Regions from separate parts of the Streptomyces sp. NPDC002232 genome, predicted to be linked through region 1. Evidence: riboswitches for the same ligand, from Rfam matches in the RefSeq annotation. Region 1 holds a riboswitch; each other region holds the start of a gene.

What was found. A riboswitch is a leader RNA that binds a small molecule or an ion and turns the genes downstream of it on or off. The one in region 1 is predicted to bind thiamine pyrophosphate.
Region 2: linked by a shared signal. The riboswitch ahead of thiC (phosphomethylpyrimidine synthase ThiC) and the one ahead of thiO (glycine oxidase ThiO) in region 1 are both predicted to bind thiamine pyrophosphate.
Region 3: linked by a shared signal. The riboswitch ahead of ACFYXU_RS00405 (thiamine ABC transporter substrate binding subunit) and the one ahead of thiO (glycine oxidase ThiO) in region 1 are both predicted to bind thiamine pyrophosphate.

Annotation. Positions count from the first base shown of each region.
Region 1 is NZ_JBIARV010000002.1:360,345-370,223, forward strand. It holds gene metF (methylenetetrahydrofolate reductase [NAD(P)H]) at 1-358, opposite strand, end outside; gene thiE (thiamine phosphate synthase) at 505-1,158, opposite strand; gene ACFYXU_RS08380 (Rv2175c family DNA-binding protein) at 1,261-1,626, opposite strand; gene ACFYXU_RS08385 (NAD(P)/FAD-dependent oxidoreductase) at 1,670-2,902, opposite strand; TPP riboswitch at 2,985-3,098, shown strand; gene thiO (glycine oxidase ThiO) at 3,096-4,259, shown strand; gene thiS (sulfur carrier protein ThiS) at 4,256-4,456, shown strand; gene ACFYXU_RS08400 (thiazole synthase) at 4,462-5,256, shown strand; gene pknB (Stk1 family PASTA domain-containing Ser/Thr kinase) at 5,937-7,826, shown strand; gene ACFYXU_RS08410 (deoxyribonuclease IV) at 7,833-8,693, shown strand; gene ACFYXU_RS08415 (DUF4396 domain-containing protein) at 8,779-9,390, shown strand; gene ACFYXU_RS08420 (sulfite oxidase-like oxidoreductase) at 9,418-9,879, opposite strand, start outside.
Region 2 is NZ_JBIARV010000006.1:518,602-528,480, reverse strand. It holds gene ACFYXU_RS30665 (cytochrome ubiquinol oxidase subunit I) at 1-154, opposite strand, end outside; gene ACFYXU_RS30660 (cyclophilin-like fold protein) at 359-739, shown strand; gene hisC (histidinol-phosphate transaminase) at 930-2,024, opposite strand; gene ACFYXU_RS30650 (LacI family DNA-binding transcriptional regulator) at 2,416-3,522, shown strand; gene ACFYXU_RS30645 (metallophosphoesterase) at 3,809-5,263, shown strand; gene ACFYXU_RS30640 (hypothetical protein) at 5,423-6,073, shown strand; gene thiC (phosphomethylpyrimidine synthase ThiC) at 6,142-7,926, opposite strand; TPP riboswitch at 7,920-8,054, opposite strand; gene ACFYXU_RS30630 (YibE/F family protein) at 8,126-9,505, shown strand; gene ACFYXU_RS30625 (SsgA family sporulation/cell division regulator) at 9,775-9,879, opposite strand, start outside.
Region 3 is NZ_JBIARV010000001.1:94,325-104,203, reverse strand. It holds gene ACFYXU_RS00430 (phosphatidate cytidylyltransferase) at 1-970, shown strand, start outside; gene ACFYXU_RS00425 (tetratricopeptide repeat protein) at 1,050-2,981, opposite strand; gene ACFYXU_RS00420 (hypothetical protein) at 3,206-3,661, opposite strand; gene ACFYXU_RS00415 (hypothetical protein) at 3,748-3,960, opposite strand; gene rlmN (23S rRNA (adenine(2503)-C(2))-methyltransferase RlmN) at 4,063-5,169, shown strand; TPP riboswitch at 5,199-5,308, shown strand; gene ACFYXU_RS00405 (thiamine ABC transporter substrate binding subunit) at 5,384-6,478, shown strand; gene ACFYXU_RS00400 (ABC transporter permease) at 6,517-8,130, shown strand; gene ACFYXU_RS00395 (ABC transporter ATP-binding protein) at 8,130-9,152, shown strand; gene ACFYXU_RS00390 (dihydrofolate reductase family protein) at 9,232-9,879, shown strand.

The DNA.
Region 1 (9,879 bases):
GCACGGCGAGCATGTTCCGGATCCCGGCGTCGGCGTATTGGCCGAGAATGTTCCGCAGCTCGGCGACGGAGTGGTCGACGGCGGTGAGGTGGGCGACGGGGGTGAGCGTGGTGTCGGAGGCGATCTTCTGGGTCGCCTTGACGGTGCCGCCGCGGGTGGAGCCGCCGGCGCCGTAGGTCACGGAGACGAAGCTGGGGCCGACCGCCTCGACGCGGCGCATGGCGTTCCAGAGGACCTGCTCGCCCTTCTCGGTCCGGGGCGCGTAGAACTCGAAGGAGTACGACGTGCCGCCGTCCGCGAGGATCTCTCGGACGGTGCGCGCGCGGTCCGAGCGGACGGAAGCGGTACCAAGGGCCATATCGGCAGGTTAGACGCGGGGCGTGGCGCCGCGTACTCCCCGTCCGAGTGGTGGACACCTTTTCGGACAGCCACCCGACGGTCGGTGCAGGGGGGTGGCGCCGGGGGCGGAGAGCGCGGCCGTGCGGTCCGGCGGCCGCCGGGGCCTCAGGCGCCGACGCGCTCGCGGACGCGCTTGGCCAGGGAGGCCGTCGCGGCGGCCGGGTCGTCCGCCTCGGTGATGGCGCGGACGACGACGATCCGGCGGGCGCCCGCGTCCAGGACCTCGTCCAGGTTCGTCTCGTCGATGCCGCCGATGGCGAACCAGGGCCGGTCCTGCTCCAGGCCCGCCGCGTACCGCACGAGGTCGAGCCCCGGCGCGTACCGTCCGGGCTTGGTGGGGGTGGGCCAGCAGGGGCCGGTGCAGAAGTAGTCCACGCCCGGTTCGACGGCCGCCGCCGCGGCCTCGGACTCGGCGTGGCAGGAGCGGCCGATCAGCACCTCGTCGCCGAGGATCGCGCGGGCGGCGGGCACGGGCAGGTCGCCCTGGCCGAGGTGGAGGACGTCGGAGCCGATGGCGTGGGCGACGTCGGCCCGGTCGTTCACCGCGAGGAGCCTGCCGTGCCGGCGGGCGGCCTCGGCGAAGACGGCGAGGTGCTCCAGCTCCTCACCGGCCTCCATCCCCTTGTCGCGGAGCTGCACGATGTCCACGCCGGAGGAGAGCACGGCGTCGAGGAAGTCCGGCAGGTCGCCCTGGCGCTTCCGGGCGTCGGTGCACAGGTAGAGCCGGGCGTCGGCGAGCCGCTCACGAGACGTGGACATGGATGGGTTCCCCCCGTTCGAGTCGCCGGTGCCGCGGCGGCCGGCCCATGAGGGGCCGGCCGCCGCGGCACCCGCGGATGGTGTCTTCGGTGCGGGCGCGCCTCAGAGGGCGAGCGCCTGGGCGCGGCGCTTCACCTCCGTGCCGCGGTTCTCGTTGAGCGCCTGCGCGGGCGTGCCCGGCAGGCTCTCGTCCGGAGTGAAGAGCCACTCCAGCATCTCCTCGTTGGTGAAGCCGTCGTCCCGCAGCACCGTCAGGAGCCCGACGAGACCCTTGACGATCTTGTCGCCCTGGATGAAGGCGGCGGGGATCTGCAGGGCGTTGTTCTCGCCGCGGCGCACCGCGATGAGCTGGCCCTCCTTGATCAGCTGTCGCACGCGCACCACGTCGATGTCGAGCATCTCCGCGATGTCGGGCACGTAGAGCCAGGCGGGGACGAGCGCATCGATCTTTACGTCAATCTCGGTCACGGGACAAGCCTGCCATCCCGGACTGACAGCCGGTAGTCGGGCCCTACCGGACCGCGGCCTTCAGGGGGACGGACGGGTCCGCGGCGCGCTCCGGGTCGACGGGGACGGCGGCCTCGATGAGCCTGCGGCCCTGGGCCAGGTCGCGGGGGCGGCCGACCGCGAGGAGGGCCACCGGCACCCCGGCGCGCAGCCAGAGCACGGACCAGGCGTCGTCGGCCGGGTCGCCGCGCCAGAGCAGCGCGTCGGCGTCCGCGTGGTGTCCCGCGTACTGGACGAAGCGTCCGAACTGCTCGGACCAGAAGTACGGCACCGGGTCGTAGGGCGCGTCGGCGGCCCCGGTGATCGCCGAGGCGACCGCGCGGGGCCCCTGGAGGGCGTTGTCCCAGTGGTGGACGAGGAGCCGCTCGCCGTAGCGGGCGGAGGGGAAGGAGGCGCAGTCGCCGACGGCGTACACATCGGGCAGGGAGGTGCGCAGCCGGTCGTCCGCGGTGACCGCGCCGCCCGGGTCGAGGGCGATGCCGGAGCCGGTGAGCCATCCGGTGGCGGGGCGGGCGCCGATGCCGACGACGACGGCGTCGGCGGCCAGTTCGCGGCCGTCGGCGAGGACGACGCGGCCGGGCACGCCGGGGCCACCCGGCTCGACGGTGTGCACGCGCGCGTGGGTGAGGAGTTCGGCGCCGTTCGCCCCGTACCAGTCGGCCATGGGGGCGGTGACCTCGGCGGGCAGGGCGGCGGCGAGGGGGCGGTCGGCGGCCTCGACGACGGTGACGGCGCAGCCCGCCTCGCGCGCGGCGGTGGCGAACTCGGCGCCGATCCAGCCGGCGCCGACGACCACGACGGAGTGGCGGCGCTCCAGGACGGGCCCGAGCCGCACGGCGTCGTCGAGGGTGCGCAGCAGATGGACCCCGGGGACACCCTCGGTGCCGGGCAGGGTGACGGGATGGGCTCCGGTGGCGAGGACGAGGACGTCGTAGGCGACGGGTCCGGACTCGGTGTCGATCTCGTGGTCGGCGGCGCGCAGCCCCGTGACGTCCAGGCCGAGCCGGAGCTCGATGCGGAGATCCTCGAAGTCGATCTCGAAGGCGGAGTCCTCGGCCTTGCCGAGCAGGATCGCCTTGGAGAGCGGGGGCCGGTCGTAGGGCTGGTGGGGTTCGGCCCCGATGAGGGTCACGGGGCCGGCGAAGCCCTGCTCGCGCAGGGCGACGGCGGTCTGGACGCCCGCCATTCCGGCGCCGACGATCACGACGTGCTGCTGGGCCTGCTTCTGCTCGCTCACCCGACCACCTTACGCATCTGACGAACCGTCAGGAAGGGTGGGGTCTGTGGCCCGGTATCGGCGCGGGCTAGTCTGGCGGGCGTAAAGCACTCGCGGGAGCCCGGACGCACCGGGCTGAGAGGGAGGCTGGGACGGCCTCCGACCGTACGAACCTGATCCGGGTCATGCCGGCGAAGGGAGGGGCTGGACGCCCATGCGTTCTTCCGATGTCCTCGTGGTCGGGGGCGGCATCATCGGCCTGGTCACGGCCTGGCGGGCCGCGCAGCGCGGACTGCGCACCGCCGTCGTCGACCCGGACCCGGGCGGCGGCGCCGCACGGGTCGCGGCCGGCATGCTCGCCGCCGTCACCGAACTCCACTACGGCGAGGAGACCCTGCTCGGGCTCAACCTCGCCTCCGCGGCCCGCTACCCGGCCTTCGCCGCCGAACTGGAGGAGGCCGCCGGGCAGGACGTCGGCTACCGGGCCTGCGGCACCCTCGCCGTGGCCCTCGACGCCGACGACCGGGCCCACCTGCGCGAACTGCACGCCCTTCAGACCCGCTGCGGACTCGTCTCGGAGTGGCTCAGCGGCCGCGAGTGCCGCCGCCTCGAACCGATGCTGGCGCCCGGCGTCCGGGGCGGACTGCGCGTCGACGGCGACCACCAGGTCGACCCCCGCCGGCTCGCCGCCGCACTGCTGCGCGCCTGCGAGCGGGCCGGGGTCTCCTTCCACCGGACGCTCGCGGAGCGGCTCACGGTCGCGGGCGACCGGGCGCGCGGCGTCCTCCTCGCCGACGGCGAGGAGCTGACGGCCGACCAGGTCGTGCTCGCCGCGGGCAGCCTCAGCGGGCGGCTCGCGGGCGTGCCGGACGAGGTGCTGCCGCGGGTCCGCCCCGTGAAGGGCCAGGTCCTGCGCCTGCGCGTGCCGGCACCGTACGCCCCCTTCCTCTCCCGCACCGTGCGGGCCGTCGTCCGCGGCAGCCATGTCTACCTGGTGCCCCGCGAGAACGGCGAGCTCGTCGTCGGCGCCACCAGCGAGGAACTGGGCTGGGACACCACGGTGACCGCGGGCGGGGTCTACGAGCTGCTGCGCGACGCCCACGAGCTCGTCCCCGGCATCACCGAACTGCCGCTCACCGAGACCCTGGCCGGTCTGCGCCCCGGCTCCCCCGACAACGCGCCGCTGCTCGGCCCCACCGCCCTGCCCGGCCTGCACCTGGCCACCGGCCACTACCGCAACGGGGTGCTGCTCACCCCCGTCACCGGCGACGTCATGGCGGAGCTCCTCACCACGGGCACCCTCCCCGACGAGGCGCGCCCCTTCACCCCCCGCCGTTTCTCCCCCGCCCCTCCCGTACGTCAGGAGCAGCCCGCATGAACGTGTCCGTGAACGGAGAGGCCCGCGAGCTCTCCGCCCCCCTCTCCCTGGACGCCCTGGTGGCGACCCTGACCTCGGCCCGCTCCGGGGTCGCCGCCGCGCTCAACGAGACCGTCGTGCCGCGCGGCGAGTGGACGACGACGCTGCTCGGCGACGGCGACCGCGTGGAGGTCCTCACCGCGGTGCAGGGGGGCTGAGCGCGATGTCCGACGACGTGTTCGCCCTCGGCGGTACGGAGTTCTCCTCCCGGCTCATCATGGGCACCGGCGGCGCGCCCAGCCTCGACGTCCTGGAGCGCTCCCTCGTCGCCAGCGGTACGGAGCTGACCACGGTCGCCATGCGGCGCCTCGACCCCACCGTCCAGGGTTCGGTCCTCTCCGTCCTGGAACGGCTCGGCATCCGGGTCCTGCCGAACACCGCCGGCTGCTACACGGCGGGCGAGGCCGTCCTCACGGCCCGCCTGGCACGGGAGGCGCTGGGCACCGACTGGGTCAAGCTGGAGGTGGTGGCGGACGAGCGGACCCTCCTTCCGGACGGGGAGGAACTCCTCGCCGCGGCCGAGACCCTCGTCGACGACGGCTTCACCGTCCTCCCCTACACCAACGACGACCCGGTCCTCGCCCGGAAGCTGGAGGACGTGGGCTGCGCGGCGATCATGCCGCTCGGCTCCCCCATCGGCTCCGGACTCGGCATCCGCAACCCGCACAACTTCCAGCTGATCGTCGAGCGGGCCGGCGTTCCGGTGATCCTCGACGCGGGCGCGGGAACCGCCTCGGACGCGGCGCTCGCGATGGAGCTGGGCTGCGCGGCGGTGATGCTGGCGTCGGCGGTGACCCGGGCGCAGGAGCCGGTGCTGATGGCCTCGGCGATGCGGCACGCGGTGGAGGCGGGGCGGCTGGCGTGGCGGGCGGGGCGGATCCCCCGCCGGCACTTCGCCGAGGCGTCCTCCCCGACGAAGGGCCACCCCCACCTGGACCCGGAACGCCCGGCGTTCTGACCCGGTTGCGGGCGTCGCGCCGCTGTTGCGGGCGGCGCCCCGCCGTTGCGGCCCGCGCCGCGCCGTTGTGGGCGGCGCCCCGCCCGTTGTGGGCAGGCGTTCCGCAAGGGGCGGAACGGGTGGGCACAACGGAACGGCGCCCTTGCCGGCGCCAGAGGCTCCTGCGCCCGAACCCGCACCGATTCGTGCCCGTCACACGTGGTGCGGGCCAGGGCACAGGACGCGGAGGCGCCGCGAAAGGGCGCCGTCCCGTGTGCCCACCCGTCCCGCCCAGCGGGACGATTGCCCACACGGCAGCGGGCGACGGGCCCAAACGGGCGCGGGTGCCGTCCCGCAGACAGCGGGCGTGGGCGAAGGCCCACGACGGGCGCGGGCCCAAGCGAAGAACGGGCGCGGGCGCAGGCCCGCACCTAGGGCGGGCGCGGACGGGCGCAGGCCCGCACGGACGGCGGGCACCGACAGGCGCGGGGCGACGACCACGCGCAGCGGGCGCGGGCCCCGCTCGGGGCGCAGGCCCCGCTCGGGGCGCAGGCCCCGCTCGGGGCGCGGGCCCCAGCGTGGCGGAGGTCACACCCCCGGCACCGTCGCAGGTCGCGGTGCGGCGCGAGGCTCGTCACAGGTGGGCTGCAGTCGGGGGCGACCGCGCGAGCACCCCGCACCGCCCTCGTAGACTCGTCGCCGTGGACACGACCCTTCAGGACCCCCTCGTCGGGCGGCTGCTCGACGGCCGCTACCGCGTCGACGCGCGCATCGCCGTCGGCGGGATGGCCACGGTCTACCGGGCCGTCGACACCCGCCTCGACCGCATCCTCGCGCTCAAGGTGATGCACCCCGCCCTCGCCACCGACGCCGCCTTCGTCGAGCGGTTCATCCGCGAGGCGAAGTCCGTCGCGCGCCTCGCGCACCCCAACGTCGTCGGCGTCTTCGACCAGGGCGCCGAGGGCGCGTACGTCTATTTGGCGATGGAGTACGTCGCCGGCTGCACCCTCCGCGACGTGCTGCGCGAGCGCGGCGCCCTCTCGCCCCGCGCCGCGCTGGACATCCTGGAGCCGGTCCTCGCCGCGCTCGGCGCCGCGCACCGGGCCGGGTTCGTGCACCGGGACATGAAGCCGGAGAACGTCCTGATAGGGGACGACGGCCGGGTGAAGGTCGCGGACTTCGGTCTGGTACGGGCCGTGGGCACGGCGACCGCCACCACCGGCTCGGTCCTCGGCACGGTCTCGTACCTGGCGCCGGAGCAGATCGAGCACGGCACCGCCGACACCCGCGCGGACGTGTACGCCTGCGGTGTCGTCCTGTACGAGATGCTGACCGGCGGCAAGCCGCACTCCGGCGACACCCCCGCCCAGGTCCTCTACCAGCACCTGAACACCGACGTGCCCGCCCCCTCGGCGACCGTCCCCGGGCTCGCCCCGGAGCTGGACGACCTCGTCGCCGCGGCCACCGCCCGCGCCCCCGAGCTCCGCCCGCACGACGCGGTCGCTCTGCTCGCCCTGCTCCGGGAGGCCCGCGCCGGGCTCGGCGACGGACAGCTGGACGCCGAGCCGCCGCTGGCGCGGCCCGAGGCACGGGACACCGGCGAGGACCGGACGAGCGTGATCGCCCGCCCCGTGCCTCCCGTGACCGAGCACACCAGCCGGCTGTCCGCCCCCGAGGCGCCGCCCGCCACCCGCAGGCGGCGCCCCCCGCGCGGCCCCCTCCTGATCGTCGTCGCCGTCCTCCTCGCCCTCGGCCTGGGCGCCGGGGTCTGGTACATCAATTCCGGCCAGTTCACCCGCGTCCCCGCCGTCCTGGGCCAGAGCGAGGCCGCCGCGACGAAGCGCCTCGGCGACGCCGGTCTCGACGTCGGCACCACGAAGCGCGCCTTCAGCGACGTGTACGAGCGCGGCACGGTCATGGGCGTCGACCCCGCCCCCGGGGAACGCGTCCGCGGCAACGCCACCGTCGTCCTCACGCTCTCCCGCGGGCCGCAGATCGTGAAGGTGCCGCAGCTCAAGAACAAGCCGCTCGCCGAGGCCAGGCGCCTCCTGCGGGAGGAGGGCCTCGCCCCCGGGGTGATCACCCACGCGTTCGACGACTCCGTCGCGAAGGGGTCCGTGATCGGCTCCGACCCCGAGCCCGGCACCGACCGCGCGCCCGACTCGGCCGTCGCCCTGGTCGTCAGCAAGGGCTCCCCCGTCGACGTGCCCGACGTCGGCGGCGAGACCGTCGCCGACGCCACCGCCCTCCTCCAGGAGGAAGGGCTCACCGTCCGGGTCGCCCCGGAGCGGATCAACTCCCCCGAGGACGCCGGAAGCGTCGCGGCCCAGTCCCTCGCCGGCGGCAGCCGCGCCGCCGAGGGCGACGTCATCACCCTCACCGTCTCCAAGGGTCCGAAGCGGGTCGAGGTCCCCGACGTGACCGGGGAGTCGACCGCGGACTCGCGCACGGCCCTGGAGGACGCGGGCTTCGAGGTGGAGGTCAAGAAGTCCTTCCCGTACCTCGGCGACACGGTCGCGAGCCAGTCCGTGGAGGGCGGCGCGACCGCGCCCGAGGGCTCCACCATCACCCTCACGATCAAGGGACTCTAGAGACTCATGCGCAATCCCGTCGGCGGCCATGTCCCCGTGGCCGGTGGCCTCGCCACGGTCGGCCTCGGCTACGCCCGCGAGCTCGGCGCCGAGACCGTGCAGGTCTTCGTCGCCAATCCGCGCGGCTGGGCGACCCCGGCCGGCAGCCCGGCCCAGGACGAGCGGTTCAGGGCCGAGTGCGAGGCCGGGTCGATCTCGGCCTGGGTGCACGCCCCGTACCTGATCAACTTCGGCTCGCACACCGAGGCCACCGTGGAGAAGTCGGTGGAGTCGCTGCGGCACTCGCTGCGCCGGGGCCGGGAGATCGGCGCCCGGGGCGTGGTGGTGCACACCGGCTCGGCGACGGGCGGGCGCCCGCGCGAGGTGGCCCTCGCCCAGGTGCGGGAGCGGATGCTGCCGCTGCTCGACGAGCTGACGCACGAGGACGATCCGTATCTGCTCCTGGAGTCGACGGCGGGCCAGGGCTTCTCGCTCTGCTCGCGCACCTGGGACTTCGGCCCCTACTTCGACGCCCTGGACCACCACCCGAAGCTGGGCGTCTGCCTCGACACCTGTCACATCTTCGCCGCCGGACACGACCTGGCGGGCCCGCACGGCGCGACCCAGACCCTGGACCTGCTGGTGGAGACGGTCGGCGAGGGGCGCCTGAAGCTGATCCACGCCAACGACTCGAAGGACGTGGTCGGCGCCCACAAGGACCGGCACGCGAACATCGGCGCGGGGCACATCGGCGAGGAGGCGTTCGCCCGGCTGCTGCGGCACCCCGCCACCGAGAACGTACCGCTGATCATCGAGACCCCGGGCGGCAAGGAGGGTCACGTCGCGGACATCGAGCTCCTGAAGAAGCTCCGCGAGCGGCGCGACTGAAGATCGCCTCCGGTTGAGGAATACCCCAGGGGGGTATAGCGTTCTCGTCGACGACAGAACGCCATTCGGGGTTGGGGGCACTGCCATGCAGCACGACGCGCACGCACACCACGAACACCGTCAGGGTCACGCCGGCTACGAGGGCCACGCGGACCACACCGCCACCCACCAGGACCACACCGCCCACCAGGGTCACCACGACCACGGGGACCACCAGGGGCACGAGGGCCACGCCGGGCACCAGCACACCCCCGGTGGCCCGGTCTCCTGGCCCATGGCCGCCCGGGCCACGCTCCACTGCCTCACCGGCTGCGCCATCGGCGAGATCCTCGGCATGATCATCGGCACCGCGTTCGGCTGGGGCAACGTGCCGACGATGGTCCTCGCGATCGTCCTGGCCTTCTTCTTCGGCTACGCGCTCACCCTGCGCGGCATCCTGGCCGCCGGCGTCGACTTCAGGACGGCCTTCAAGGTCGCGCTCGCCGCCGACACGCTCTCCATCGCCGTCATGGAGCTCATCGACAACGGCGTCATCGCGCTCTGGCCCGGCGCCATGGACGCGCACCTCGACGAGCCGCTCTTCTGGATCGTGCTGGCCCTCTCCCTGGCCGTCGCCTTCGTGGTCACCACTCCGGTCAACAAGTGGATGATCGGCCGTGGCAAGGGCCACGCGGTGGTCCACCAGTACCACCACTGAGCGGGCGGGACGGGCGGTCCGGAGCCGCTACAGCTCCGGGCCGTCCCCCGGCTCCTCCTGGTACGAGTAGCGCTGCTCCGTCCAGGGGTCGCCGAGGTTGTGATAGCCCCGCTCCTCCCAGAAGCCCCGGCGGTCGGCCGCCATGTACTCCACGCCCCGGACCCACTTCGGCCCCTTCCAGGCGTACAGGTGGGGGACGACGAGCCGCAGCGGGAAGCCGTGCTCGGCGGTGAGCAGCTCCCCGTCCTTGTGCGTGGCGAAGATCGTCTCGTCCGAGGCGAAGTCGGCGAGCCGCATGTTGGCGCTGTAGCCGTACTCGGCCCAGACCATCACGTGCGTCACCTGGGGAGCGGGCGGGGCGAGCTCCAGGACCCTGCGGGCGGACACACCCCCCCATTCGGACCCGAGCATGCTGAACTTCGTGACGCAGTGGAGATCGGCCTCTACCGTGGAGAACGGGAGGACCGAGAACTCCTCGTGGTTCCAGCA
Region 2 (9,879 bases), on a different contig from region 1:
GGTACTTCTCCTTCTCCGTCCGCACCCAGGCGGTCTGGAGGCCTGCGGTGAGCGCGGCGAGGGAGATCGTCAGGGGGACGAACAGGAAGTGGTAGACGGTCGTGATGCCGAACTGCCAGCGCGCCAGAGTCTCTGGCGCCAGAGCGAGGTCCACTGCGTTTTCTCCTTACATCGCCGTGGTCACATCGGCAGTTTGCCCTGTTAATCCCACAAATTTCGGGAGGAACAGGACACGCTTGTGAACGCGTTCACATTCACAAGCATTATGGCTCATACGAAATCCGTACCGTCAACCGGGGGTCCCCCTAGCGAAGGCCAGCCCTTCCCAAGACCTTCAACATATTGTTGAATCCGGGGCATGACCCTTCGGATACGCATCATCTGGCCGGCCGGACACACCACGGCCACCCTGGAGGAGACCCCCACGAGCACGGCGCTCGCGGGAGCCCTCCCGATCTCCTCCACCGCCCGCACCTGGGGCGAGGAGGTCTACTTCGACACTCCGGTCTCCGTCCCCGTCGAGGACGGCGCGCGCCAGGTCGTGGAGCCCGGCACGGTGGCCTTCTGGACGGACGGCGACGCGCTCGCCCTCCCCTACGGCCCGACGCCGATCTCGCGCGGCGACGAGTGCCGGCTCGCGAGTCCCTGCAACCTGCTCGGCGCGCTCGACGGGGACCCGCGGATCCTGGCCGGCGTCAGGGACGGCGACCCGATCCGCGTGGAACGCGTCCAGGACTGACCGGCACCGGTCGATCGGACCTACCGGGTGATCACCTTCACCTGGCCGATCGGACCAGACCGAGCGATCCCCCTCACCCGGCCCGTCAGACCCGCCCGGCCGACCGCCTTTGTCCGCCCGACCGCCTTCGTCCGGCCGACCGCCCTCGTCCGCCCGATCGGCCCCGTCCGCCCGATCGGCGGCCCTCCGGTCAGGCCTTGCGGAAGCCCTCCGCCGCCTTCAGGAAGAGGTCGTTCGCCTCGGTCTCACCGATCGTGACGCGCACGCCCTCGCCCGCGAACGGCCGCACGGTCACGCCGTGCCGCTCGCACTCCGCCGCGAAGTCCATGGTCCGCTCGCCGAGCCGCAGCCAGACGAAGTTCGCCTGGGTGTCCGGCACGGTCCAGCCCTGGGCCACGAGCCCCGCATGGACCCGCTCGCGCTCCGCCACCAGCGAGCCGACCCGGCCGAGCAGTTCGTCCTCTGCCCGCAGCGAGGCCACCGCCGCGTCCTGCGCCAGCTGGCTCACGCCGAAGGGCACCGCCGTCTTGCGCAGCGCCGCGGCCACCGGCTCGTGGGCGACCGCGAAGCCGACCCGCAGACCCGCCAGGCCGTACGCCTTGGAGAAGGTGCGGAGCACGGCCACGTTCGGCCGGTCGCGGTAGAGCTCGATGCCGTCCGGGATCTCCGTGTCGCGGACGAACTCCCGGTACGCCTCGTCGAGCACGACCAGGACGTCGGAGGGCACCCGGTCCAGGAAGCGCTCCAGCTCCGCCCGGCGCACCGCGGTGCCCGTGGGGTTGTTGGGGTTGCAGACGAAGATCAGCCGGGTCCGGTCGGTGATCGCCTCCGCCATCGCGTCGAGGTCGTGCACCTCGCCCTCGGTCAGCGGCACCTGCACCGAGGTGGCCCCGCTGATCTGCGTGATGATCGGGTACGCCTCGAAGGAGCGCCAGGCGTAGACGACCTCGTCGCCCGGGCCCGAGGTGGCCTGGAGCAGCGACTGCGCGACTCCGACCGAGCCGGTGCCGGTGGCCACGTGCGAGACGGGCACGCCGAAGCGGTTCGCCAGCTCCTCGGTCAGGCCGGTGCAGGCCATGTCGGGGTAGCGGTTGAAGTGCGCGGCGGCGGCCAGCGTGGTCTCCATGACCCCGGGCAGCGGCGGGTAGGGGTTCTCGTTGGAGGACAGCTTGAAGGCCACGGGACCGCCCGAGGCGGCCGGCCTGCCCGGCTTGTAGGTGGGGACCCCGTCCAGCTCGGCGCGCAGCTTGGGGCTGCCGGTGCTCGTCCCGCTGGTCTCGCTCACAGTGTGGCCTCCTCGACCGTCCGTACCACCAATACTCCTCACCTTAAGAGGATTCGCCTCCGCTGCGAATGGGCTGTGGACAACAGGAGGGACACGCTGTGGACACGGCCCCGCTCCCGCCCCCGTCGAGGGGGAGCGCGCGCCCGGGTGGCGCGCGCCGGTGGCGGGCGCCGTAGCGCGCATCCCCCGTAGAGGTGAGTTGAGACCTCTTCGAGACCTCGCCACCTCGCCAGGCCTACGCCGCCCGACGGGCGTAGATCGCACGCGAAGAGCCCTAACTGCCTTTGATTCCCTGCCCCTTGGCCCATTTCGATCATGCAGAAACGTGCCTGTTAAGGCCTGCATATGCGGCCGTCCCGACCGCCCTCCATCGCCCTACTATCGGCTCGCCATGACAGCAGCAGGGAAGCACCAGGTGAGCCGGGCACAGACCCGGGGAAGCCGGCAGGGCCGGGCAGGCATCCGGGACGTGGCCGCCGCCGCCGGGGTCTCCATCACGACTGTCTCCGACGCGCTCAACGGCAAGGGCCGACTCCCGGACGCCACCCGCCGCCACGTCCGCGAGGTCGCCGACCGGCTGGGCTACCGCCCATCCGCGGCGGCCCGCACGCTCCGCACCGGCAAGTCGGGACTCATCGGCCTGACCGTGACCACGTACGGGGATGAACCTTTCACCTTCACCGAATTCGCGTACTTCGCGGAGATGGCCAGAGCAGCCACATCGGCGGCACTCGCCCGGGGCTACGCCCTGGTCATCCTCCCCGCCACCTCCCGCCATGACGTCTGGTCGAACGTCGCCCTCGACGGCACCGTCGTCATCGATCCCTCCGACCACGACCCCGTCGTGACCGAACTGGTCCGCCAGGGACTGCCCGTCGTCTCCGACGGACGCCCCGCCGGCACCCTCCCGGTCACCGCCTGGGTCGACAACGACCACGAAACCGCCGTCCTCGACCTGCTCGACCACCTCGCCGCCGCCGGCGCCCGCCGCATCGGCCTCCTCACCGGAACCACCACCGACACCTACACCCGCCTGTCCACCACCGCGTACCTCAACTGGTGCGAACGCGTCGGCCAGGACCCCGTCTACGAGGCCTACCCGGCGCACGACCCGTGCGCGGGCGCCGTCGCGGCCGACCGGCTGCTCGCCCGCCCCGACCGCCCCGACGCCGTCTACGGCCTCTTCGACCCCAACGGAACCGATCTCCTCGCCGCCGCCCGCCGCTACGGACTGCGCGTCCCCGACGACCTGCTCCTGGTCTGCTGCAGCGAATCCACCGTCTACGCCACCACCGAACCCCCGATCACCACGCTCTCGCTCAAGCCGCGCCGGATCGGCACCGCCGTCGTCCAGCTCCTCATCGACGCCATCGAGGGGATCGACGCCGACGGACCGGTGCAGCGGGTGATACCGACCGAACTGATCGTCCGCACCTCCTCGCAGCGGCGTTCACCGCGCACCACGGTCAGCCCGCCGCGCTCGCCCTCGAAGGACTGACCCCACGGGCGGCGGCGCACGAGCCGGCCGTCGCCCGAACCGCCGTCCGCGCCCCTGCCCGGGGGCGGGGACGGGGAAACCGGACACCGCACCGGCCCCAACCCTGGACCGGACCTTCTCAATTCGGGCGAAACAACCGATGAACCCGGAGTGGACCCGGATTCACCACCCCTGGTGCGTCACAGAGAGGGACGCTCATTCCTATGATGGGCGGACGACATCGCGGACCGCCCCGACCAGGCCGGTCCGCGATGTGCAGGGCATCGCGACGGTGGTGGAGGGGTCGATGACTCAGGGGGCCGGTCAGGAGCCCGTGGTACGCACGGCGACATTGCGTGACTTCCGCGTACCGCCGTACGCCCGCGTGCCCGTACAGGGTCATGCCGCCCAGGCGCCCGCCGCCGGGGAGACACCCTCGGCTCCGGCCGTCGAGCGCCTCCCCGCCGAGCATCCGGCGCCCGCCGGACGGCAGGCCACGGCCGAGCACCCCGTCGCCGAACACCCGGTGTCCGCCACGCGCCTGCCCACGGTCGCGCCCTCGCCGGTCGAGGCCGTCCGGGTGCCGAGCCCGCCGGCCGAGCCCCTCCCACCCGCGTCGGCACCGGCCCCGGCACCGCAGGCCCCCGCGTCCGCCCCGGCACCGCAGCCCGCCGCCGCCGCGCCGCAGGCCACCGCGCCCATGCCCGCCGATCCGACCCTCCACCTGGGTCAGCGCCTCGCCCCGGCGTTCGCCGCCCCGGCCGGCTCCTCGATCGTCTCCGTCGCCACCGGCCACCCCGGGAACGCCTTCCCCGAGGGCGAGGCTCCCGAGGGGTACACCCCGACCGAGCGCGACCTCCCGGTCATCAACCGCGGCGACACCGTCCAGGTCCCGGTCGCCCCCGAGCAGGCTCCCGCGCCCGAGCCCGCGAACGGCGACGGACCCGGCCCGCTCTACGTGGTCGGCGATGTCCACGGATACCTCGACGAGCTCATCGCCGCCCTGCGCGCCCAGGGCCTCATCGACGAGAACGGCGGCTGGGCCGCGGGCAACGCCCGGCTCTGGTTCCTCGGCGACTTCACCGACCGCGGCCCCGACGGCATCGGCGTCATCGACCTCGTCATGCGGCTCTCCGCCGAGGCCGCGGCCGCCGGCGGCTACTGCAAGGCCCTCATGGGCAACCACGAGCTGCTGCTCATCGGCGCCAAGCGCTTCGGCGACACGCCCGTCAACTCCGGCGCGGGCACCGCCACCTTCCAGGCCGCCTGGCTGCTCAACGGCGGCCAGAAGCACGACATGGACCGGCTCCAGGACGTCCACCTCCAGTGGATGTCCCGGCTGGACGCCGTCGTGCGCGAGGACGACCACCTCCTGGTGCACTCCGACACCACCGCGTACCTCGAATACGGCGAGACCATCGAGGACGTCAACGACACGGTCCACGAGATCCTCAACCGGAACGACGCCGACGAGGTCTGGGACGTCTTCCGGAAGTTCACGAAGCGCTTCGCGTTCCGCGACGACGGCGGCCCGCAGGCCGTCGAGGAACTGCTCTCGACCTACGGCGGCCGCCGGATCGTGCACGGCCACAGCCCCATCCCGTACCTCCTCGGCCAGGTCGGCACGGAGGACGGCGAGGACAGCGCGGGCCCGGTCGTCGACGGTCCGCACGTGTACGCCGACGGTCTGGCGATCGCGATGGACGGCGGAGTGACCATGGCCGGAAAGCTACTGGTCGTCCAACTCCCGCTGAACGACTGACCTATCACCCTGCGCATCCGGGAAGAGCGATTTCGGGAAACACCCTGTCAGGTCGTGGTGTCACCGCAATACCATCGGGTCATCCGTAGCAGGCTCTCCTCCGTTTCTGCCCAACCGACCGTTTCCCACGGCTGATCCGGGCCTACGGAGCATCGGGGGATGCACATGAACGTGGCTCCGCACCTGCTGACCGAGGATCGCGCCGAGTACGAGCGGGTCCTCGACGACGCACTGAGCACCGCCCACGCACGTCCGGAACTCGCCGGCGTCGGCACGCGGCTCACGGTCGCGCAGCTGCGCGCCATGACCCTGAACGCGACCGCGCTCATCACCTCCGCCGCGGCGAGCGAGTACGACCACTTCGTGAAGGTCCGCGAGCAGAGCCGGGCGCCCGCCGCGCCGCGCACCTCCCTGACGGACCCCGGGGCGGGCACCGACCCGGGGGCCGGGGTCATCGCGATCGTCACCGTGATGGTGCCCGTCCTCGCGGGCACCGCCGCGGTCGTCCTCCTGCTGGTCGGGGCGGTGCTGCACGCGGTCGCGCCCACGCTGGTGTTCGGCACGACCCTGCTGACGGCCGGCCTGGTCTTCGCCGCCCTCGCCGCCGCGGGACTGCTCAGCGCGGGAGCCGGCCTGCTCCTGACCGCCCTGCGCAACAGGCCGGCCGCGGCGGACGGGACCGCCACGGCCGACGACGAGCTCTCCCGCGCCCGGGAGGCCTGGCGCCGCGCCCTCCTGGAGCGCGGCATCCTCCCCTTCCTCCGGGACGCCCTCGCCGCGACCGGCCCACCGGACGCGACGAAACCCTGAGGGACGAGGGCTGCGGGCTGCGAGCTGAGGGCTGCGGGCTGAGGGCTGCGGGCTGCGGGCTGCGGGCGCTACTCGGCCAGCGGCAGGTAGACGCGGTTGCCGCTCGCCGCGAACTCCTTCGACTTCTCCGCCATGCCCGCCTCGATCTCCTGCTGCGTCCCGCCGTGCTCGCGGCGGATGTCCTGGGAGATCTTCATCGAGCAGAACTTCGGACCGCACATCGAGCAGAAGTGCGCGGTCTTCGCGGGCTCGGCGGGCAGCGTCTCGTCGTGGAACTCGCGCGCCGTGACCGGGTCGAGGGCCAGGTTGAACTGGTCCTCCCAGCGGAACTCGAACCGCGCGTCGGAGAGCGCGTCGTCCCACTCCTGCGCGCCCGGGTGCCCCTTGGCGAGGTCCGCCGCGTGCGCCGCGATCTTGTACGTGATGACGCCCGTCTTCACGTCGTCCTTGTTCGGCAGGCCCAGGTGCTCCTTGGGCGTGACGTAGCAGAGCATCGCCGTGCCCCACCAGGCGATCATGGCCGCGCCGATGCCGGAGGTGATGTGGTCGTACGCCGGCGCGACGTCCGTGGTCAGCGGGCCGAGCGTGTAGAACGGCGCCTCCTCGCAGATCTCCTGCTGGAGGTCGATGTTCTCCTTGATCTTGTGCATCGGGACGTGCCCCGGGCCCTCGATCATCGTCTGCACGTTGTGCCGCTTGGCGATCGTGTTGAGCTCGCCGAGGGTGCGCAGCTCCGCGAACTGCGCCTCGTCGTTGGCGTCCGCGATCGAGCCGGGGCGCAGTCCGTCGCCGAGCGAGTACGTGACGTCGTACGCCGCCAGGATCTCGCAGAGCTCCTCGAAGTTCGTGTAGAGGAAGTTCTCCTTGTGGTGCGCCAGACACCAGGCGGCCATGATCGAGCCGCCGCGCGAGACGATGCCGGTCTTGCGGCGCGCGGTGAGCGGCACGTACGGCAGGAGCACGCCGGCGTGCACCGTCATGTAGTCCACGCCCTGCTCGGCCTGCTCGATGACCGTGTCCTTGTAGATCTCCCAGGTCAGGTCCTCGGCCCGGCCGTCGACCTTCTCCAGCGCCTGGTAGAGCGGCACGGTGCCGATCGGGACGGGGGAGTTGCGCAGCACCCACTCACGGGTGGTGTGGATGTTGCGGCCGGTGGAGAGGTCCATGACCGTGTCGGCGCCCCACTTGGTCGCCCAGGTCATCTTCTCCACCTCCTCCTCGATGGAGGAGGTGACGGCGGAGTTGCCGATGTTGGCGTTGACCTTCACCAGGAACCGCTTGCCGATGATCATCGGCTCGATCTCCGGGTGGTTCACGTTCGCCGGCAGCACCGCGCGGCCCGCGGCGATCTCCTCCCGCACGACCTCGGGGGAGACGTTCTCCCGGATCGCGACGTACTCCATCTCCGGGGTGATCTCGCCCCGGCGGGCGTACGCGAGCTGGGTCACGGCCTCGCCGGCGCGGCCTCGGCGCGGCAGGCGGGGGCGGCCGGGGAAGACGGCGTCGAGGTTCTTCAGCCCACCCCCGCGCGGCGAGGTGTGCTTGATGCCGTCGTCCTCGGGGCGGGCCGGGCGGCCCGCGTACTCCTCGGTGTCGCCGCGCGCGATGATCCAGTTCTCGCGCAGCGGCGGAAGGCCCCGCCGGACGTCGGTGTCGAGGGCGGGGTCGGTGTACGGGCCGGACGTGTCGTAGAGCGTGACGTCCTTGCCGTTGGTGAGGTGCACCTGACGGACGGGCACCCGGAGGTCGGGGCGCGAACCCTGGACGTACCCCTTGTGCCAGCCCGGCGTGCGCTCCTGCCCGTCGGGCTGGTTCTGGTCGGAGGCAGGCGTGCGTGCATCCTGAATGGTCATGAGACCGATCTCCCTACGCCGGCATTACCCGGTAACAGGTTCGGCGGTCGGCGCAGCCTCCTCCCGTACGTGCGTACGGTGATCAGCGCCCTCTCAGCCCGGTGCTCCGAGCTCCCGCGTGTGCAAAGGTGTCACCACGCTAGCGCCCTCACGGGCGTGCTGAACAGTGGGCCCCCGCCGTTCTTGCGATGATCGGTCGGTGACTTCCCCCCAGCAGACCCCCGAGCCGCACGGCCACGCCCACGGTCCCGGACACGAATCCGGCCCCTCGCACGGGCACGGAGGCGGGGCGCACAGCCACGGCCACAGCCATGGCCACGGGCCCGCCGCCCCGGTCTCACGGCATCTGCGCAAGGTCATCGCCGCCGTCCTGATCCCCTTCGCCACCGCCGTCGTGGTCGGCCTCGTGGTCCTGTGGCCCGGCGGCACTCCGGCGCACGAACGCACCGGCGTCGGCTTCGACCGGCAGACCCAGCAGGGCGAGGTCGTCTCCGTCGAGCACGTCGACTGCAAGGACGTGAACGCCGCGCAGGTCCCGCCGACCGGCGACACCTCCACTCCGGAGGGGCGCGAGGCGGTCAACGCCCAGCGGGGGCAGTGCGCGAAGGCGACCGTCGAGGTCACCACCGGACCGGACCAGGGCCGGAAGTTCGTCGAGGTCGTGCAGCCGGACGCGCCGCGCCAACTGCACCAGGGCCAGGGGGTGGTGGTGGCGTACGCCCCCGACGCCCCGCGCGACCTGCAGTATTCGGTGACCGACGTGAACCGGAAGATCCCGCTGGCGGTGCTCGCCGGGATCTTCGCCCTGGTCGTCGTGCTCGTCGGCCGCATGCGGGGCGTGATGGCGCTCATCGCGCTCGGGGCGAGCTTCCTGGTGCTGACGCTCTTCATCCTGCCGGCGATCCTGGAGGGATCGAACCCGCTGGTCGTCGCGGTGGTCGGGTCGAGCGCGATCATGCTGATCGCGCTCTACATGTGTCACGGGCTCTCGGCCCGCACCTCGGTCGCGGTGCTCGGCACGCTGATCTCGCTGATGCTGATCGGGCTGCTCGGCTCGGTGTTCATCGACTGGGCGTCGCTCAGCGGCAACACCGACGACAACACCGGCCTGATCCACGGCCTGTACCCGGAGATCGACATGTCCGGCCTGCTGCTGGCCGGGATCATCATCGGTTCGCTCGGTGTGCTCGACGACGTCACCGTCACCCAGACGTCGGCCGTCTGGGAGCTGCACCAGGCCGACCCGGGCATGGGGCCGCGCGGCCTGTACCGGGCCGCCATCCGGATCGGCCGCGACCACATCGCCTCGGTCGTGAACACCCTGGTCCTGGCCTACGCGGGCGCCGCGCTGCCGCTGCTGCTGCTCTTCTCCATCGCCCAGAGCAGCATGGGGACCGTGGCCAACAGCGAGCTGGTCGCCGAGGAGATCGTCCGGACGCTGGTCGGTTCGATCGGTCTGGTGGCGTCCGTGCCGGTCACCACGGCGCTCGCGGCCCTGGTGGTGTCCGCCGACCGCCCGGCGTCCGGGGGTGGGAAGCCCGCGCCGGTACGGGGAGGGCGGCGGCGACGCGCGAAGTGAGACGTGCGCGCCGAAGGGGCGGGCCGGCCCGGCTCGGGGGGAAGGGTCCGGCCCGAACGGGCCCGCGGGGCGCGGGACGGATCGGGTGAGGTGCTCGGTCACGGCAGCCCGGGGAAAGGGCGCGCGAGGGGGACAGTGCGGTGAGACGGCGCCAGTGAGGCGACTCGTGTGGGTCGGCTCGACGGGTCGGCCGGGTGGGTCGGCGCGTTGCAGTCGGCTCGCGTGAGACGGCTCGGCGGGGTGGCTCGGGCGGGGCGGCGGGGCGGGTGTCAGGCGGGGCCGGCGTTCTCCTCGGCGAGGATCCGGCCCAGCGCCGCCTCCAGGTTGTCCTCGAAGTCACCGAGCGTGCGTTCCTGACCGAGCGGCACCAGCTT
Region 3 (9,879 bases), on a different contig from region 1:
TCCCGCCGGCGGATTCCAGGACGGTCACGGCCGGGGGGCCGCTCACCCGAGCGGTCCCCTGTTCCGTGACGAGACGCCGCACGAGCACCCGCAGGAGCCCATGTCCAGCCCCACCCCGCCTCCGCCGCCCGCGCCGCCGGCGCCACGGCAGAAGAAGAGCGCCGGGCGCAATCTGGGCGCGGCCATAGGGGTCGGAGTCGGACTCGGCGCGGTGATCATCGCGTCGCTGTACATCTGGGCGCCCGCGTTCGTCGGAGTGATCGCGGTCGCCGTGGTGGTCGGCCTCTGGGAGCTCACCTCCCGCCTCCAGGAACGCAAGGGCATCAAGGCGCCGCTGGTCCCGCTCGCGGTCGGCGGTGCGGCGATGGTCGTCGCCGGCTACGTGCGGGGCGCCGAGGGCGCCTGGGTGGCGATGGCCCTGACGGCCCTCGCGGTACTCGTCTGGCGGATGACGGAACCGCCCGAGGGATACCTGAAGGACGTCACGGCGGGGGTCTTCGCCGCGTTCTACGTGCCGTTCCTGGCGACGTTCGTGGCGATGCTGCTGGCCGCGGACGACGGACCGGAGCGGGTGCTGACGTTCCTGATCCTGACCGTGGTCAGCGACACCGGGGCGTACGCGATCGGCTGGCGCTTCGGCAAGCACAAGCTGGCCCCGAGGATCAGCCCCGGCAAGACCCGGGAGGGTCTGGTCGGCGCGGTGACGTTCGCGATGGCGGCGGGCGCGCTGTGCATGCAGTTCATGATCGACGACGGCATGTGGTGGCAGGGCCTGATCCTCGGTCTGGCGGTGGCGGCGAGCGCGACGCTCGGCGACCTCGGCGAGTCCATGATCAAGCGCGACCTGGGCATCAAGGACATGGGCACGCTGCTCCCGGGCCACGGCGGCATCATGGACCGCCTGGACTCGCTGCTGCCCACCGCTCCGGTGGTGTGGCTGCTGCTGGCCCTGTTCGTCGGGACGACCTGACCGGCGGAGCCGTACGAGAAAGGGCCCCCGCCCCGCACCACCGGTGCCGGACGGGGGTCCTTTTCGTCGGCCCGGTGGGTCAGCGGTCCGTTCCCGACATCAGACGGGAAAGCAGGCTCCGGGTGTTCGCCGTGCTGGGGTGCTCGGCCCCGAAGAGCTTCTCGCGCGAGACAAGAACCGCCTGAGCCTCGGCGATCGCCCGGTCCCTGTGTCCCATCTGATCGTAGAAACCCGCGAGGTTGTGCCGGGTGACAAGCGCGTCCGGATGGTCTGCCCCCAGAGCCGAATGCTCCACTTCCAGGAGCGCTTCCATATCGGCGATCGCTCCTCCGACGTCACCGGCCTCCGCCCGCAGCCCGGCCAGATTGTGTCGGATCGTGCAGGCGAAGGCGCCGTTCGCATCAATCGACGAAGGCAGCTCTGCAAGAATCTCTTCCAGTGCTCGAATCCCACCCTCCATGTCCGCGCCCCTTGCCCGCCAGTAAGCAATCTGGCATCGCGCCTCGATCACCAGGATGTGGGCGGGCTCATGGTTCACGAGCAAACCTTCAAGGATTTCTTCGAACGTGTGCGCAGCACTCTCGTATGCTCCGTGCGCTCCCAGCATCTGCGCCAATTGACTCCGCGCGATGAGGGTCTCGACATCGTTCGGACCTTCGACCCTCAGCAGATCCGAATATGCCTGCATGAGCGTATCGACAGCGTTATCGAAATCTCTGTCCCGTGATTGCCAGAAACCGAGCTGACGAAGGCATCTCAGCGTGTCCGAGTGATCCGGGCCAAGGATCTCGGTGGCTGTTTCCCAGAGCGCGCGCCACTGGGAGATCGCGGTGGAGTACATTCCGGCATAGCCGTGACTGTCTGCGCCATGAAAAAGGACCTCGTAGGCCTCGACCTTCCACAATGAATCAAAGGCAAGGGAAGAAAGCGCGTCGATGTTCTGGCACAGTACGTGCCTCAGATCCCGCTCCTCCGCGTCGCGCGACCATGACGAAAGAATGCAGAGCGAGGCGAAGAACGCCAGCTCCTCCTGATGGGCCTCGTCCACGGACTCCCGTGCCACGCGCTGCACGAGGGGGTGGACTCGCACCATGCCATGTGTCTCGTACGGCGAGTGGCTCACCAGACTCAGGCGATGCAGGGAGCGCAGGGAGGCCAACACCTCGTCCTCGGAAAGCTCGGGCACTTGGACGTCGAGCGGTCCCTCCGGCTCGAACATCAAGTACTTGCAGATTCCCAGGTACGAGCGAGCCGGCTTGCTCGTGAGCACCGCATCGGGAATTCCGTTCGCGTTCATCACCGACGCGAGGGCCAGGAGGTAGCGGGATATGCCCTCGGGCCACAGCTGGTCGGCCCGCGCCACGGACAGGTCCCAGACCGCGGCCAGTACCTCTTCATGGTCATCCGGCAGGCTGCCCCCGTCCGGGACCAGCTCCGACAGGACTCGGCGCCGATCCGCCAGCAGTTCCCTGTAGCGGGGCACCCGCAAGCCCTGGTCGGCGATGTAGGAGGCGGCTTGGGCGAGCGCCAAGGGCAGGTGTCCGAGATCGGTGGCGAGATCGAGGATCTCGTCCCCCCGGCCCCGGCAGCCGTGCGCATCGAGCTTCCTCACCAGATACGAGACGGATTCTCTCTCGGTGAAGACCCCGACCTCCATGAAGTCTCGGCCCTGACCTCGCAGAGCGGAGTCCCGACGCCGGGTGGTGACCACCACCTGGCACTGGGGGCGGGACGGCGGCCAGAGTCCTCGAACATCTGCTGGATCCGCCACGTCGTCCAGGACGATGAGGCAGAACCGCTCGGTCGTCTGGAGCCAGGCGATGAACATGCGCGCGGCCTGGTGGGGGTTCTCCTCCGTGACGGCGCAGACATCACGCGCCGCTTGCGCATACGCGAGCTCGATCGCATCACGGTTGACGGCACTGAGCCAGACGAGCAGCTCGGCCCTTCCCTCGGCCTGGGCCGAGCGCGCGTACCGGGCCGCCAGCTGGGTCTTGCCCACCCCGCCCATGCCCGAAAGGATCTTCGTGGAACGTGTGGAAAGTGAACTCAGAGTCGGTCTCGGCTCGAAGCAGTGAGCTTCGAGTGGAACCACTCCCACCTGATGAGGCCACGAGACGCGTGAGGTCGGCTGCGGCGCGTGAAAGTTCTGGACACTCCCGATGGCGAGACCGCCGTCGGAGGCATAGACGGACGTGTCCGCGCTCACTGAGGGCCCATGCGACCCGGAAGCGGTCAGCCCTGAGACCGGCCCGGCGAACGAGGGTTTTCGATATGAACGTCGCCCTCGAAAACGACCCCCGCGACCGACCCTCTGTCGGCCCTGACCGAGACATTCCCCGTGAACGTATGGCGAGACGCGGGTGTCTGTTCCGAGATGTCCCCCAGGGACAACAACTGGGCTGCCGCTGCCTGCCTCCGCTCACCCTCGCTGCCGGCCAGAAGCTCCTCGAACCTGAGCCGCCAGAAGGCCGCCTGCCGCGCCAGCTCGCGTTCACGGTCCTCTTCACGCACCATGAGCTGCAGCGTCGCCGACGTATGGTCGAGCGACTCACTCACCGTGCGCTCTTGATGTGCGCCGAAAATCCTTCTCACACGGTCCCGCACCGTTTCCCAGGCGTCTGTTCCCGCCGCCTGCACCACCGCTCCGGCCCCCGCCGCAGCGATGGCCGCGAGCCCCTCAGCCAACATGACGCCCCTCCCACGCAGAACCAGGACTCCATTCAATCCCGCCCCGCAGCGCACCGCGTCGTGTTCCGCGGAAACGCAGCCGGTCGTCAAGCCGCCTCGTACTCGTGGGCTCGGCCGCCCCGCCACTTGACCCAGGCCGGGTCGTCGAGGAGGTCCTCGGCGTCCGGGAGGCCCGCGCGGCGGAGGAACTCGACGACGTCCTCGTCGCTGTGGGCGAGGCCGAGAATGCTGCCGCGCGCGGTGACGCGCCTCCCGCCGGTGGGGGACGGCTGATGGACGACGATCGGGGCACTGTCCATACCTCCAGGATGCCCGGGAACGGCCCCGAACGGCGCGGGGCGGCCCGTACCGGATCCTCGGGACCCCGGTCACCGCGTTCCGTCTGCGACACTGGGGGAACCATGCCCAAGCCCGGAGAACTCACTTTCGTCGCCCCCCGCGGAGCCAAGAAGCCGCCGCGGCACCTGGCCGACCTCACGCCCGCCGAGCGGAAGGAGGCCGTCGCCGCGATCGGCGAGAAGCCCTTCCGCGCCAAGCAGCTGTCCACGCACTACTTCGCGCGGTACGCCCACGACCCCGCCGAGTGGACCGACATCCCGGCCGCCTCGCGGGAGAAGCTGGCCGGGGAGCTGCTGCCCGACCTGATGTCCGTGGTGCGGCACATCTCGTGCGACGACGACACCACCCGCAAGACCCTGTGGCGGCTGCACGACGGCACGCTCGTGGAGTCGGTGCTCATGCGCTACCCGGACCGGGTCACCATGTGCATCTCCTCGCAGGCCGGCTGCGGGATGAACTGTCCCTTCTGCGCCACCGGGCAGGCGGGCCTCGACCGGAACCTGTCGACCGCCGAGATCGTGCACCAGATCGTGGACGGCATGCGCTCCCTGCGCGACGGCGAGGTGCCCGGGGGCCCGGCGCGGCTCTCCAACATCGTCTTCATGGGCATGGGCGAGCCGCTCGCCAACTACAAGCGGGTCGTCGGCGCCATCCGTCGCCTCACGGACCCCGAGCCCGACGGGCTCGGCCTCTCGCAGCGCGGCATCACCGTCTCCACCGTCGGTCTCGTGCCCGCCATGCTGCGTTTCGCCGACGAGGGCTTCAAGTGCCGTCTCGCCGTCTCCCTGCACGCGCCCGACGACGAGCTGCGCGACACCCTCGTGCCCGTCAACACGCGCTGGAAGGTGCGGGAGGTCCTCGACGCGGCCTGGGAGTACGCGGAGAAGTCCGGGCGCCGGATCTCCATCGAGTACGCCCTCATCCGGGACATCAACGACCAGGCCTGGCGCGGTGACCTGCTCGGCAGGCTCCTCAAGGGCAAGCGGGTGCACGTCAACCTGATCCCGCTGAACCCGACGCCCGGTTCGAAGTGGACCGCCTCCCGCCCGGAGGACGAGAAGGCCTTCGTCGAGGCCATCGCCCGCCACGGCGTCCCGGTGACCGTCCGGGACACCCGGGGCCAGGAGATCGACGGCGCCTGTGGACAGCTCGCCGCCGCCGAGCGCTGACCTTGTAGTCTGGGCTCGAACACATCTCCATATTCCGACAGGGGAGCGCCACAGCGCTGAGAGTGCGGTAACCGTAGACCGCAGACCCTCTGAACCTCGCCCAGGTCATTCTGGGTAGGAAGTTCGGTCGCAACTCAAGCTGTTGCGCCCTGCCCGTGTCCCCCGGACGCGGGCAGGGCCGCGTCTCTTCCTGGTCACACCCAGGAGGAATCCAGTGAGCATCAAGAAGGCCGCCGCCGCCGCGCTCGTCGCGGCGCTCGGCGTCACCAGCCTGGCCGCGTGCGGCACCGAAGAGAGCCGTGGCGCGGCCGGCAAGACCGACCAGCCCGCGCCGAAGACGGTGACGCTGGTGAGCCACGACTCGTTCAACGCCTCCAAGGAGGTGCTGGCCGACTTCACGAAGCAGACCGGCTTCACGGTCAAGGTCCTGAAGAGCGGCGACGCCGGCGAGGCCGTCAACAAGGAGATCCTGACCAAGGGCTCCCCGCAGGGCGACGTCTTCTTCGGCGTCGACAACACGCTGCTGTCCCGCGCCCTCGACAACGGGATCTTCGTCCCGTACGAGGCGAAGGGCCTGGACCGGGTCCCGGCCGCGTACCAGCTCGACAAGGAGCACCGGGTCACCCCGGTCGACTCCGGCGACATCTGCGTCAACTACGACAAGAAGTACTTCGCCGACAAGAAGCTGGCGCCGCCGGTGACCTTCGACGACCTGGCGAAGCCGGCGTACAAGGACCTGCTGGTCGTGGAGAACCCGGAGCGGTCCTCCCCGGGCCTCGGCTTCCTGCTCGGCACGGCCGCGAAGTACGGCGACGCCGGCTGGCCGGACTACTGGAAGAAGCTCAAGGCCAACGGCGTGAAGACCGTCGACAGCTGGGAGCTCGCCTACAACCAGGAGTTCTCCGGCTCGGCCGGCGGCAAGCAGGCCAAGGGCGACCGGCCGCTGGTCGTCTCGTACGCCTCCAGCCCGCCCGTCGAGGTGCTCTACGGCGAGCCGCAGCCGAAGGTGGCGCCCACCGGCGTCTCCACCGGCACCTGCTTCCGCCAGACCGAGTTCGCCGGCCTGCTGAACGGCGCGAAGAACCCCCAGGGCGGCAAGGCGCTGATCGACTTCCTGATCTCCAAGAAGTTCCAGGAGGACATGCCGCTCCAGATGTTCGTCAACCCGGTGGCGAAGGACGCGGCCCTGCCCGAGCTCTTCACGAAGCACGGCGTCGTGGTCGACAAGCCGGAGACCATGGCACCCGAGAAGATCGCAGAGAAGCGTGACCCGTGGATCCAGCAGTGGTCGTCGCTCGTCCTGAAGTGACCCGGGACGTCCGGGGGAGCGTGACGCGGCTCGGCCTGATGGCCCTGCCCGTCGCGTTCTTCGGGCTCTTCTTCGCCTGGCCCGTCGTGTCCATCGTGGACCGCGGGCTGCGGCCCGACGGCACCTGGCGGCTCGGCGGGATCGGCGAGACGCTGACCCGGCCGGACATCCTCGACGTGCTCGGCTTCACCCTCTGGCAGGCGCTCGCCTCCACCGGCCTGACCCTGCTGGTCGCGCTGCCGGGGGCGTACGTCTTCGCCCGCTTCGACTTCCCCGGCAAGAGCGTGCTGCGGGCCGTCGTCACGGTCCCGTTCGTGCTGCCGACCGTCCTCGTCGGCACGGCGTTCCTGGCGCTCGTCGGCCGGCACGGGCTCACCGACGAGCTGTGGGGGCTGCGCCTCGACACCGGCGTGTGGGCGATCCTCCTCGCGCACGTCTTCTTCAACTACGCGGTCGTCGTACGGACCGTCGGAGGCCTCTGGGCGCAGCTCGACCCGCGTCAGGAGGAGGCCGCCCGGGTCCTGGGCGCCTCGCGCCTGCGGGCCTGGCGGACGGTGACGCTGCCGGCGCTCGTGCCGGCGGTGGGAGCGGCCGCCCTCATGGTCTTCCTCTTCACCTTCACCTCCTTCGGTGTCGTGCAGATCCTCGGCGGGGACGCCTACTCCACCCTGGAGTCCGAGATCTACCGGCAGACCGCGCGGCTGCTCGACCTGCGGACGGCCGCCGTCCTGACCCTCGTCCAGTTCGTCGCCGTCGGCGCGATCCTGGGCGTGCACGCCTGGACGGTACGGCGGCGGGAGACCGCGCTGCGGCTGGTGGCGCCGGAGACCACCGCGCGCCGGCCGCGCGGCGCCGGACAGTGGGCCCTGCTCGGCGGCGTCCTCGTCTCCGTGGCGCTGCTCGTCCTGCTGCCGCTGGGAGTGCTCGTGGAGCGCTCCTTCGCGGGGCCCGACGGATACGGGCTGCGGTACTACCGGGCGCTCGGCTCGCTCGACGAGTCCGGTACCTTCCTCGTCCCGCCGCTGGAGGCCATCGGGAACTCCCTGCGGTACGCGCTGGCCGCCACCGCCATCGCCGTGGCCGTCGGCGGGCTCGCGGCGGCGGCCCTCACCCGGCGGGCCGGGCGTCTCAGCCGGGGCTTCGACGCGCTGCTCATGCTGCCGCTCGGGGTCTCGGCCGTCACCGTCGGCTTCGGCTTCCTCATCACGCTCGACGAGCCGCCGCTCGACCTGCGGGCCAGCTGGATCCTCGTCCCGCTCGCCCAGGCCCTGGTCGGCGTGCCCTTCGTCGTACGGACGATGCTGCCGGTGCTCCGGGCGGTCGACGAGCGGCTCCGGGAGGCGGCGGCCGTGCTCGGCGCCTCGCCTTGGCGGGCCTGGCGGGAGGTGGACCTGCCGCTGGTGCGCCGGGCGCTGCTCGTCGCGGCCGGGTTCGCCTTCGCCGTGTCGCTCGGCGAGTTCGGGGCGACCGTCTTCATCGCCCGGCCCGACAGCCCGACCCTGCCGGTGGCGGTGGCCCGGCTGCTCGGCCGGCCGGGCGAGCTCAACTACGGCCAGGCGATGGCCCTCTCGACGATTCTGATGGTGGTGTGCGCGGTGTCCCTGCTGCTGCTCGAACGGCTGCGCACCGACCGGACCTCCGGGGAGTTCTGATGCTTTCGATCGAGGACGCGACCGTACGGTTCGGGGAGCGGGCCGTGCTGGACGCCGTGGACCTGGAGGTCGCCGAGCACGAGATCGTGTGCGTGCTCGGCCCCAGCGGCAGCGGCAAGTCCACCCTGCTGCGGTCCGTCGCCGGGCTCCAGGCGCTCGACGGCGGCCGGGTGCTGCTCGGCGGCGCCGACCAGGCCGGGGTGCCGGTGCACCGGCGGGGCGTCGGCCTGATGTTCCAGGACCACCAGCTCTTCCCGCAGCGGGACGTCGGGGGCAACGTCGCCTTCGGGCTGCGGATGCGGGGCGCGCGGAAGGCCGAGCAGACCGAGCGGGTGCGGGAGCTGCTCGACCTGGTCGGCCTGCCCGGAGCCGGGCGGCGGTCCGTCGCCGCGCTCTCCGGCGGCGAGCAGCAGCGGGTCGCGCTGGCCCGTGCGCTGGCGCCCCGGCCCCGGCTCCTGATGCTCGACGAGCCGCTCGGCCAGCTCGACCGGGGGCTGCGGGAACGGCTCGTGGTGGAGCTGCGGCAGCTCTTCGGGCGGCTGGGGACGACGGTCCTCGCCGTCACCCACGACCAGGGCGAGGCCTTCGCGCTCGCCGACCGGGTGGTGGTCATGAGGGACGGGCGGATCGCCCAGTCGGGGACGCCCGTGGACGTGTGGCGGCGGCCGGCGTCGGAGTTCGTGGCGCGCTTCCTCGGCTTCGACAACGTGGTGGCGGCGACGGTCACCGGCGGTGCCGCGCGGACTGTGTGGGGCCCGATCCCCGTCCCGGACGGCTCGCCGGAGGGCGAGCGGCGGCTCCTCGTCCGCCCGGGCGGCGTGCGGCTCGTGGCGCGGGACCCGGCCTGGACCGTGGAGAGCCGGACCTTCCGGGGCAGCCACGTCGTCGTACGGCTGCGCCCGGCCGAGGGGCCCGCGCTGGAGGCCGAGCTGCCGCTCCGGGAGGCTCCGGAGGAGGGCGCCCGGGTGGGGCTGGAGTTCCGTCCGGAGGACGTGGTGGTGCTGGGGGACGACATGCCGTGAGCGCTGCGATGAGTTTTCCGGGCCGGGGGAGTCTCCTGTTCGTACGGCGTCTCACTGTCGACCGCGCCGGGAGGAAGTCATGGCCCAGTTGCTCAGAGTGCAGAACTTCATGGTCTCGTCCGACGGATTCGGTACGGGGGAGGGGCAGAGCCTGGAGCGGCCGTTCGGGCACGCGGACCCGGGCACCCTCTTCGCGTGGGCCGGGGCCACGGCGAGCTGGCCGAACCGGACCGACCCCGGAGGCAGCCGGGGGCTCGACGACTACTTCACCCGGGACTTCGCCCGGAACATCGGCGCGGAGATCATGGGCCGCAACAAGTTCTCCCCGCTGCGGGGGCCCTGGGAGAACGAGGAGTGGCGCGGCTGGTGGGGCGAGGAGCCGCCGTTCCACACGCCGGTGTTCGTGCTGACCCACCATCCGCGGCCCTCGTTCACGCTCTCCGACACCACGTTCCACTTCATCGACGCCGACCCGGAGACGGCCCTCGCGACCGCCAAGGAGGCGGCGCAGGGGAAGGACGTCCGTCTCGGCGGCGGCGCCACCACGGTCCGTGAGTTCCTCGACGCCGACCTCGTCGACACCCTGCACGTCGCGGTCTCGCCGGTGGAGCTGGGCGCCGGGGTGCGCCTCTGGGACTCGCCCGACGAGCTCCTCGACCGCTTCCACCGCGACGTCGTGCCGAGCCCGGGCGGCACCGTGACCCACCACCTGTACTGGCGGAAGTGA